2 regions of the Paenarthrobacter sp. AT5 genome follow, and region 1 is predicted to be linked to the other one. Evidence: predicted binding sites of a transcription regulator. Region 1 holds the regulator's gene; the other holds the start of a gene.
What was found. The regulator HrcA, encoded in region 1, represses chaperone genes, less so after heat shock. The targets are predictions, from matches to a motif close to TTNGCACTCGNNNNNNNCGAGTGCNAA.
Positions count from the first base shown of each region.

Region 2: RI444_RS15570 (FmdB family zinc ribbon protein) is a predicted target of HrcA. The motif match lies at 1,651-1,677, and genes of this name have one in related genera.

Region 1 is NZ_CP136441.1:2,654,747-2,658,925, reverse strand. Features, by position in the region: gene hemW (radical SAM family heme chaperone HemW) at 1-28, shown strand, start outside; gene RI444_RS12215 (DUF4870 domain-containing protein) at 70-483, opposite strand; gene RI444_RS12210 (DUF3097 domain-containing protein) at 599-1,450, opposite strand; gene hrcA (heat-inducible transcriptional repressor HrcA) at 1,667-2,674, shown strand; gene dnaJ (molecular chaperone DnaJ) at 2,724-3,851, shown strand; gene RI444_RS12195 (16S rRNA (uracil(1498)-N(3))-methyltransferase) at 3,854-4,179, shown strand, end outside.
Region 2 is NZ_CP136441.1:3,362,132-3,366,310, forward strand. Features, by position in the region: gene galU (UTP--glucose-1-phosphate uridylyltransferase GalU) at 1-851, opposite strand, end outside; gene RI444_RS15565 (5-formyltetrahydrofolate cyclo-ligase) at 982-1,584, shown strand; gene RI444_RS15570 (FmdB family zinc ribbon protein) at 1,738-2,004, shown strand; gene RI444_RS15575 (RcpC/CpaB family pilus assembly protein) at 2,071-2,853, shown strand; gene RI444_RS15580 (DUF4011 domain-containing protein) at 2,857-4,179, opposite strand, start outside.

The DNA.
Region 1 (4,179 bases):
GGTAGTGCGGCGCATCCTGCCGGACTGACTTACGGAAAGATCGGCCCTGCGGAAAGATCGGCGTCGCCGCTACTTGATCCAGCGAAGGTTGAGGCGGTAGCGGTGCGGCTGGCCGTGGTTCACGCGGATGCCGGCGGAGACGGAGAAGCACGTGAGTGCCACCCAGATTGCCGTGGCGATGACGGCAAAGATGTTCCCTACAACCGGTAGCAGTACGAGGATGTTCGCTACGGCCGCTGCAATGGTGGGCGGCAGCGTGAAGTTGAGCGCTTCCTTGGATTCCTGCGCTGTAAAGGGACCCCTGTCGCGGAAAATCAAGTAAATCAGCAGCGAGGGCAGGCACCCGAGGATTCCACCGAAGTGCGCCAGGGTTGCCCACTGGCGGTCCTCGCTGGCTGTGAGAGGGAGTGCGTTTGCAGGCGCGCCATGGTACTGGGGCTGACCTGCGGCCCTGCCCGGTTCTTCTGGGGCGTTCTCTGACACGTTGGTTCCCTTTGCTATAAAAAATGCTGCGGTGTTGCTGTCCCAGAATATAGGGTCCGGGGCTGTTCCGGGACCAACCCGCCGCCCGCCGCCGTCGGACGCCCGGGCGCTGGAGTCAGGGCGCGGTGAGGAAGTCGATGACTTCCTCGACGCGGCCCAGGAGGGAGGCTTCAAGGTCGGCGTAGGTGCGGACCGCGCCCAAAAGGCGCTGCCAGCCGATTCCGATGTCCTCCGCAGTCTCGTGCGGCCAGCCAAAAGCGCGCAGGATCCCCGTCTTCCAGTCCGTACCGCGGGGAACATCGGGCCATTGGGCGATGCCAAGGACCTTGGGCCGGATCGCCTGCCAGACATCCACGTAGGGGTGTCCCACGATCAGGACGTTACGGGCAGCGCCCGGCAAGGTCATCGCTTCGGCGGCGATCCGCGATTCCTTGGAGCCGGCTACGAGGTGGTCCACGAGGATTCCCAGTTTGCGCCCCGGGCCGGGGTTGAAGGCTGCTATCGCGGCTTTGAGGTCATCCACCCCGTGCAGGGGCTCGACGACGATGCCCTCCACGCGGAGGTCGTCACCCCATACTTTTTCCACGAGTTCCGCATCGTGCTTGCCCTCCACCCAGATGCGGCTCGCTTTGGCCACCTGGGCCCGTTGGCCACTGACGCGCACGGAACCCGAAGCTGTCCGGGTGGGGGAGGCTGCAGTGGCGGGCGCCTTGGGCGCGGGAGGCAGGAGCCGGATGGGCTGACCTTCCAGCAGGAAGCCGAAGCCCAGCTGGAAGGACTTGGTTTTTCCGCGCCGGTCTTCGAGGGCCACGATGTGCATCCCGCCGGACTTTTCCACGCGGGTGACCGCACCCACCCAACCGGATTGGGCATCCTCCAGCACCATCCCGCGCTGCACGGGTACCTCCGGGAGCCGCTGTTGGGCAGGAGCGGTCAGGTCCTGTGGACCCCAGGTGTCATAAGCCAAGGAATGACCTACCTCTTCGGGCTTGGACGGCTGCCGGGCCGCAGTCGCCGCCAGGCCTGCCATGGATGTCTGCGCGGGCGGTTTCAATGCTAGCAACGCGGTGGCTCATACTAGACTTGTTAGCACTTGGGCATGTCGAGTGCTAAGCAAAAGGGTCAGCTGAAGGTCCCTCGTGCATCAGTGCATGGGCCGGATGGTCTGTCAGGAGGTGTTGGAATGAGTGAGCCACGCAAACTCGAAGTGCTGCGTGCCATTGTTGAGGACTACGTACATTCGCGGGAGCCTGTTGGTTCCAAGGCCCTGGTAGAACGCCACCACCTGGGCGTATCCAGTGCGACCATCCGCAACGACATGGCGGTGCTTGAAGAAGAGGGGCTGATCGCAGCGCCACACACCAGCGCCGGCCGTATTCCGACGGACAAGGGCTACCGCCTGTTCGTCGACCGGATCTCCCAGGTAAAGCCCTTGTCGGCCGCTGAGCGTCGTGCCATCCACTCCCTGCTTGAGGGGCCGGATGATATGGACGACATCCTTGAGCGGACCGTGAGGCTCCTGTCGCAGCTGACCAACCAGGTAGCCGTCGTGCAGTATCCGCACTCCAAGCGCGCCGTGGTGCGCCATGTTGAGTTCGTCCTCCTCGGGCCAAAGCAAGTGCTCGTGGTGCTGATTGCCGACACTGGAAGCGTTGGGCAGAAGGTCATCGATGCCGGTGCCGACGTTGCCAACGAGGCCCTCATGGCGCTGCGTTCACGGTTCCTGGGCAGCATCGCCGGCACGCAGATGGACCTCCTTCCGCAGGTCTTGCCGTCCGTGGTGGCGCTGTGCCCGCCGGAGCTGCGGGGACTGGCCCAGATGCTGGCCAACGGACTCCAGGCCCTCAGCGATACCAGTAAGGAAGAGCGGATCCTGATGGCCGGCACGGCCAACCTCGCCCGTTCCAACGTGGACTTCCCCCTGAGCATAGGGCCGGTGCTGGAGGCCCTTGAGGAACAAGTTGTCATGCTCCGGTTGTTGTCGGACATGGGGGATGATCCGCGCGGCGTGACAGTGGGCATCGGCCGGGAAAATCCCTACGACGGGTTGGCCGAGGCCTCCGTGGTGGCTACCGGTTACGGTTCCGGCGCCAAGGTTGGAGTCCTCGGTCCCACCCGTATGGACTACCCCACCACCATGGCGGCAGTCCGCGCCGTAGCGCGCTACCTTTCCCGAATTCTCGGCGGCTGAAACCGGCCGTCACCAAAGACCGCAGTACAACAAGGAAGAGATACCGACTTTGAGCAGCCACTATGACGTTTTGGGAGTCTCGCCGGAAGCCACCGGGGAAGAGATCAAAAAGGCGTACCGCAAGTTGGCGCGCAAGCTCCACCCGGATGTAAATCCGGGGGAGGATGTCGCCGAACGCTTCAAGGCCGTGACCCACGCTTACGAAGTCCTGTCAGACCCGCAAAAACGCAGGGTGTACGACGCCACGGGCAATGAAAACGGAACGGACAACGGCTTCGGCGGCGGCTATTCCGGGCAAGGCTTTGCCTTCCAGGACATTTTCGACACCTTCTTTGGCGGGGGCGGGGGTCACGGAGGGCCCGCGTCCCGCGTGCGCCGTGGCCAGGACGCCCTCATCAGCGTGCGCATTGATCTCAAGGACGCCGTGTTCGGCGTCAACAAGAAGCTCGAAGTGGACACCGCTGTTGTGTGCCCCACCTGTGACGGCAGCTGCTGCCGTCCGGGTACCCACCCGGAACGCTGTGACATTTGTGGCGGCAGTGGCCAGGTCCAGCGCGCTGTGCGCTCCATTCTGGGTCAGGTCATGACCACCGCGCCCTGCGGATCCTGTGAAGGATTCGGCACCATCATCAAGGATCCCTGCAACGAGTGCAGCGGCCAGGGCAGGATCCGCAGCCGCCGGTCCCTCACCATCAAAGTGCCCGCCGGTGTGGCCACGGGGACCCGTATCCAGCTGTCCGGCCAGGGCGAGGCAGGCCCCGCCGGTGGTCCGGCAGGCGACCTGTACGTGGAGATCCGCGTCAACAGCGATTCCACCTATATCCGCGAAGGGGACGATCTCCACGCCACGCTAAGTGTTCCCATGACTGCAGCCGCACTAGGCACGGAGTTGACCCTGGAGACCTTCGACGGTCCGCAGGAGATCGATGTGAAGGCCGGTACGCAGTCCGGCGAGATCATCACCCTGCGCGGGCTCGGCGTGACGCATCTTCGCGGTTACGGCCGCGGCGACCTCAAAGTGCACCTGCACGTGGAGACGCCAACCAAGCTGGACGCCGCCCAGGAAGACCTGCTCCGTCAACTCGCCAAACTCCGCGGAGAACAGTTCACGGACGGGAAGCTCGTTGCCAGCGGCGGGATGTTCGCCAAGCTGCGGGACAAGCTCGGTAACCTGTAGCGGTGAGCAACCCCGTATTCTTCGCCCCCGCCGGCAGCCTTGGCGGATTGGTGTCTGGTTCCGTCTTTGTCCTGGAGGGCCCGGAGGCGCGGCACGCCGTGACAGTGAAGCGTCTGTCCGCGGGCGAACCGGTGGATATTTCCGACGGTGAAGGTGCCAGGCTGACGGGTAGGGTCTCCGAGGCAGGGCAAGGCTCGCTGTCCGTGGTTGCGGAAGAAGTAGCCTTTGAGGAACGTCCCGCTGTCCGGTTGGTGCTCGTGCAGGCGCTTGCCAAAGGAGACCGCGACGAACTCGCCATCGAAACGGCTACCGAGCTCGGCATTGATGC
Region 2 (4,179 bases), 710 kb from region 1:
AGGTCTTCACGCTCGCAAGCAAGCTCGATGCAGGCTTTGAGGTAGCTCAGCTTGTCCCCGGTGTCATAACGGCGGCCGCGGAAGACCACGCCATAGACGCCGGATCCTTCGCCTTCTCCACGGGCCAGTACCTCAAGGGCGTCGGTCAACTGGATCTCGCCGCCGCGACCGGGAGCGGTGTTTTCCAGGACATCGAACACTGCCGGGTGCAGGACGTACCGGCCAATGACGGCCAGGTTGGAGGGTGCTTCTTCCGGGGACGGCTTCTCAACAAGCTGCTTGATGCGTACGTAGCCGTCTTCGTCGTTTTCCTCGACGTCGGCACAACCGTAGGCGCTGATCTTGGAGGGCTCCACCTCGATCAGGGCAACTACAGAGCCGCCGGTCTTCTGCTGCACGGCGATCATTTCGCTCAGGAGGTCGTCCTTGGGATCGATGAGGTCGTCACCGAGGAGCACGGCAAAGGGCTCGTGCCCCACATGCTGCTTTGCACGGAGCACAGCATGGCCCAAACCGTTGGGATCGCCTTGGCGGACGTAGTGGATGTCCCCGAGGTTGGTGGCGGACTGGATCGCCTCCAGCTTGGTGGTGTCCCCCTTCTCCGCAAGCGTGGCTTCAAGCGCCGGCACACGGTCGAAGTGATCCTCCAGGGCACGCTTGCTGCGGCCGGTGATCATGAGGACGTCGTGCAAGCCGACCTTGACTGCTTCTTCGACCACATACTGGATGGCGGGCTTGTCAACTACGGGCAGCATTTCCTTCGGCATTGCCTTCGTGGCAGGAAGGAACCTGGTACCGAGACCCGCTGCGGGGATGACGGCCTTACGGACAGCATTGTTATGGTGAGTCACCGGACTAATCTAACGGAAGGATCACGTCAAAAGGTAAACCCCCGCCGTGCGGGTGTGCACAATCTGTTGACGTTCACGTCCGGCAAGGGCAGCGCTGCCCCCCCGGACCACTTCGACGAAACGGACGGACATGGAATCCAAGGAAGAAATCCGCAGCGCCCGACGGCTGCAGCGGCGAAACCGCACGCCGGAACAAATTGCCGCGGCCGGAGAGGCGCTGGCACGGCACGGGGTGAGTTGGGCGAAGGACGTCTCAGGCGGGTCCCCGGCCACCTTTACCGTCTACTTGGGCGTGGCCTTCGAGCCGCCCACCCTGCCATTGATTGAGGCGCTGCATCAAGAGGGGCACAGGATCCTGTTGCCCGTCTGCGAGCCCGGGCGCACGATGAGCTGGGTGGAATGGACGCCGGAAACCACCTTCGTGAGGTCCACATACGCCCCCATCGATGAGCCCGAGGGCGAGAGGCTTACCAGTGCGGTGGCAGGAGCGGATGCGGCAGGCATCTTCATGCCCGCGACTGCCGTTGACGGCGATGGCAACAGGATCGGCCAGGGCGGCGGATACTATGACCGTTTCCTCCAGGGCCTCAAGGATTCGGCGCAGCGGCCGCGCACCATAGCGGTGACGTACGACGACGACGTGTTGCCGTCCGGTGCTATTCCCGCCGAGGCTTTTGACCAGCCGGTTACGGAAGTTCTGACGCCCTCGGGAATTGTCCGGCTCGGCCGGTAGTTATATGCCGTGGTATCCCGCACAGATAACGACCGGTCGACCGGCGGAATCCACGGGATGATAGAATTGGCTCTCAGGCCCTGCGACTGCTAAGGGAGGTTGTCCTCCCCGCGCCGCCGCCGGACCTGAACTTTGTTCTGAAGGAGGAATTCAGTGCCCACTTACGCATACGCCTGCAAAGACTGCAACCATGCCTTTGACCTCGTGCAATCCTTTTCGGACAGTTCCCTGACGGAGTGCCCGGAGTGCAAGGGTGCGCTTCGCAAGAAGTTCAACAGCGTCGGCGTCGTTTTCAAGGGCTCAGGGTTCTACCGCACGGATTCCCGCGATTCCAAGGGAAGCACGGTTTCGGCCGCTCCTTCGGCTCCCGCGACCCCGGCACCCGCTGCGACTCCTGCGCCTGCTGCCGCCGCCAGCTGATCGCTTTATCCACATAGGGCTTCCGGCCGCTCCCCTGCGGCCGGACCCCTTGGCTAGCGTGGCCATATGCCACTCAAGCCACCCTCCGCACCGCGCTTCCGCACCAGGCAAACGCCCTTCGGGACCCGGCGCCATCAGGGCACCACCCGTACAACAGACCCAAGCGGTCACGGGCAGCACTGGACAGCCACCGCCGCTTCCTTCGGAGCCAGGCATCGGCGCCTGACAGTGGCCCTGCTGCTCTGCCTGGCCACCGGAATCGCCGTCCAGCAACTTACTCCAGTTCCCGAGCAACAGGTCAGCATAGTGGTTTCGGCCAGGGACCTCCCGGTCGGCGCCAGCGTCTCTGAAGCAGACTTCATCACCGCTGGCATACCCCGAAGCGCTTCCTTCCCCGGAGCCATCGAGGACCCTGCACGTCTTCAAGGCCGCCAACTCGCTGCACCACTGGCCAAAGGCCAAATCCCCACCGAGACCAGCTTCCTGGGTCCGGGATTGCTCACCGGTGCACCGCCGGGGTCGGCCGCCGTCCCGCTCCGAATGGCCGACCCGGCATCAATTCGCTTACTCTCGCCCGGGCAGCTCATCTCGGTCATCCTCTCGGCCAGCGAGGCATCCGCATCTTCCCCACGCCATGACGTGCTGGCAGGGGCCGTTCCTGTGCTGTGGACCTCAGCCCAAGGCGATGCCCCCGGCCAATGGCCGGGCACATCCGAAGCGGACGGGTTGGTAGTGGTAGCCGCAGACCCCCAGCAAGCAGAAAAGCTTGCCGGCGCTTCAACGCACGGCAAGCTTTTCTTTATGTTGGTGCATGGACCCCAATCCGGCCCACCGGACACTGCAGAATGAGCGTCAGCCCCAGTGCGGGGGCTTCTGCTCCTTCAGCCACTGGTCATGGTCATAGCCGGGTTCGTCACCCCATCGGCGCGGATCATCTTCGGCCGCCTTATTCGGCAGGACGCCTTCAGCAGCGGGCTTAGCCGCAGCACGCTTTCCCTTGGCGTCCTCGGGTGCCTCACTATCCACTTCCGGTTCTTCCTTTTCCGTGCTTTCCGTCATGCCGGCAGCGTCTGCGTTGCCTTCATCATCGTCCGTTGCCTGGGCCATCCCGTCGGTACTCCCCTTGCTTCCGGACTCGCCGCTTCCGGATTCGTCGCTGCCCTTGGCTTTGGCCACATCCTGGCTCTTAGCGCCGGGTTCAGCCGGGTTCACGGTCGCTTCTTTCCCGTCACCGGTTCCTGCCCCTGACGCAACGCCCACCGGAGCTGCCGGTGATGAGCGAACGTAGGAGGGCTGGAAATCACGCAAGTCCAATTGTTCTACATCCATGTCCAGGAAACCATGGTGGGGCGCAGTCGCCGGCTGAGGAACGTGGTTTTCGAGCCCCAAGTAGGAGCCGATCCGATCGGCACAGGAGGAGGGATCGGTGAAAACCTCGATGGTCCACAAGGACATGTAGCGCCATCCCATCCGCTCAAGCAACTGCGGGCGGAGCCTGCTGCGCTCACGGACGCTCATCCGGCGGTACCGTTCCGTACCATCCGACTCAATGGCCACGGGGGTAGGAATCTCCGCGCCTTCCCTGCCGATGGTGTGCACGGGATCGGCGGCTGCGGCAATATCCAGGACGCCATCGTAGAGATGCCAAACCCGGGCTCCCCTCGCCCGCAATCTCTCACCGAGGTCGGCAACCAGCGGATCTTCACCCAGGGCCTGTTCGCTGGCCACCGCGCGGGAAGCGGGTGTACCCAGATTGCTGTTACCCGAAAGCTCGCGGTCCAGCAGTTCGTAGAAATCAACCGCACCATGCGAAAGCCGGTCCAGGTCCAGGTCCTCCGGGCGGAAGCAGCTCAGGACGTGCATCGAGCGCCTGGCCCGGGTCATGGCCAACGCGAAGCGGTTCCGCCCACCCTCAGTGGACAACGGACCGAAGGAGTGCAGTGCCCGGCCGTGCGGCGTGCGGCCATAGCCGAGCGAGAAGATCACGTGATCCCGCACAAGGCCCTGCGCCCGCTCCAGGTCAACCACCCGGAAGGACTCCGGACCGGCCCCGAAGAAGGTCTGAAGCAGCGGGTGGTTGGGCAACTGCAACCTGATGGCCTCACCGATCCGGGCCGCGTGGCGAAGGCTGGCCGTCACAACAGCCAACGAGGTGCGGGGCCGCAGGCGGGCGTG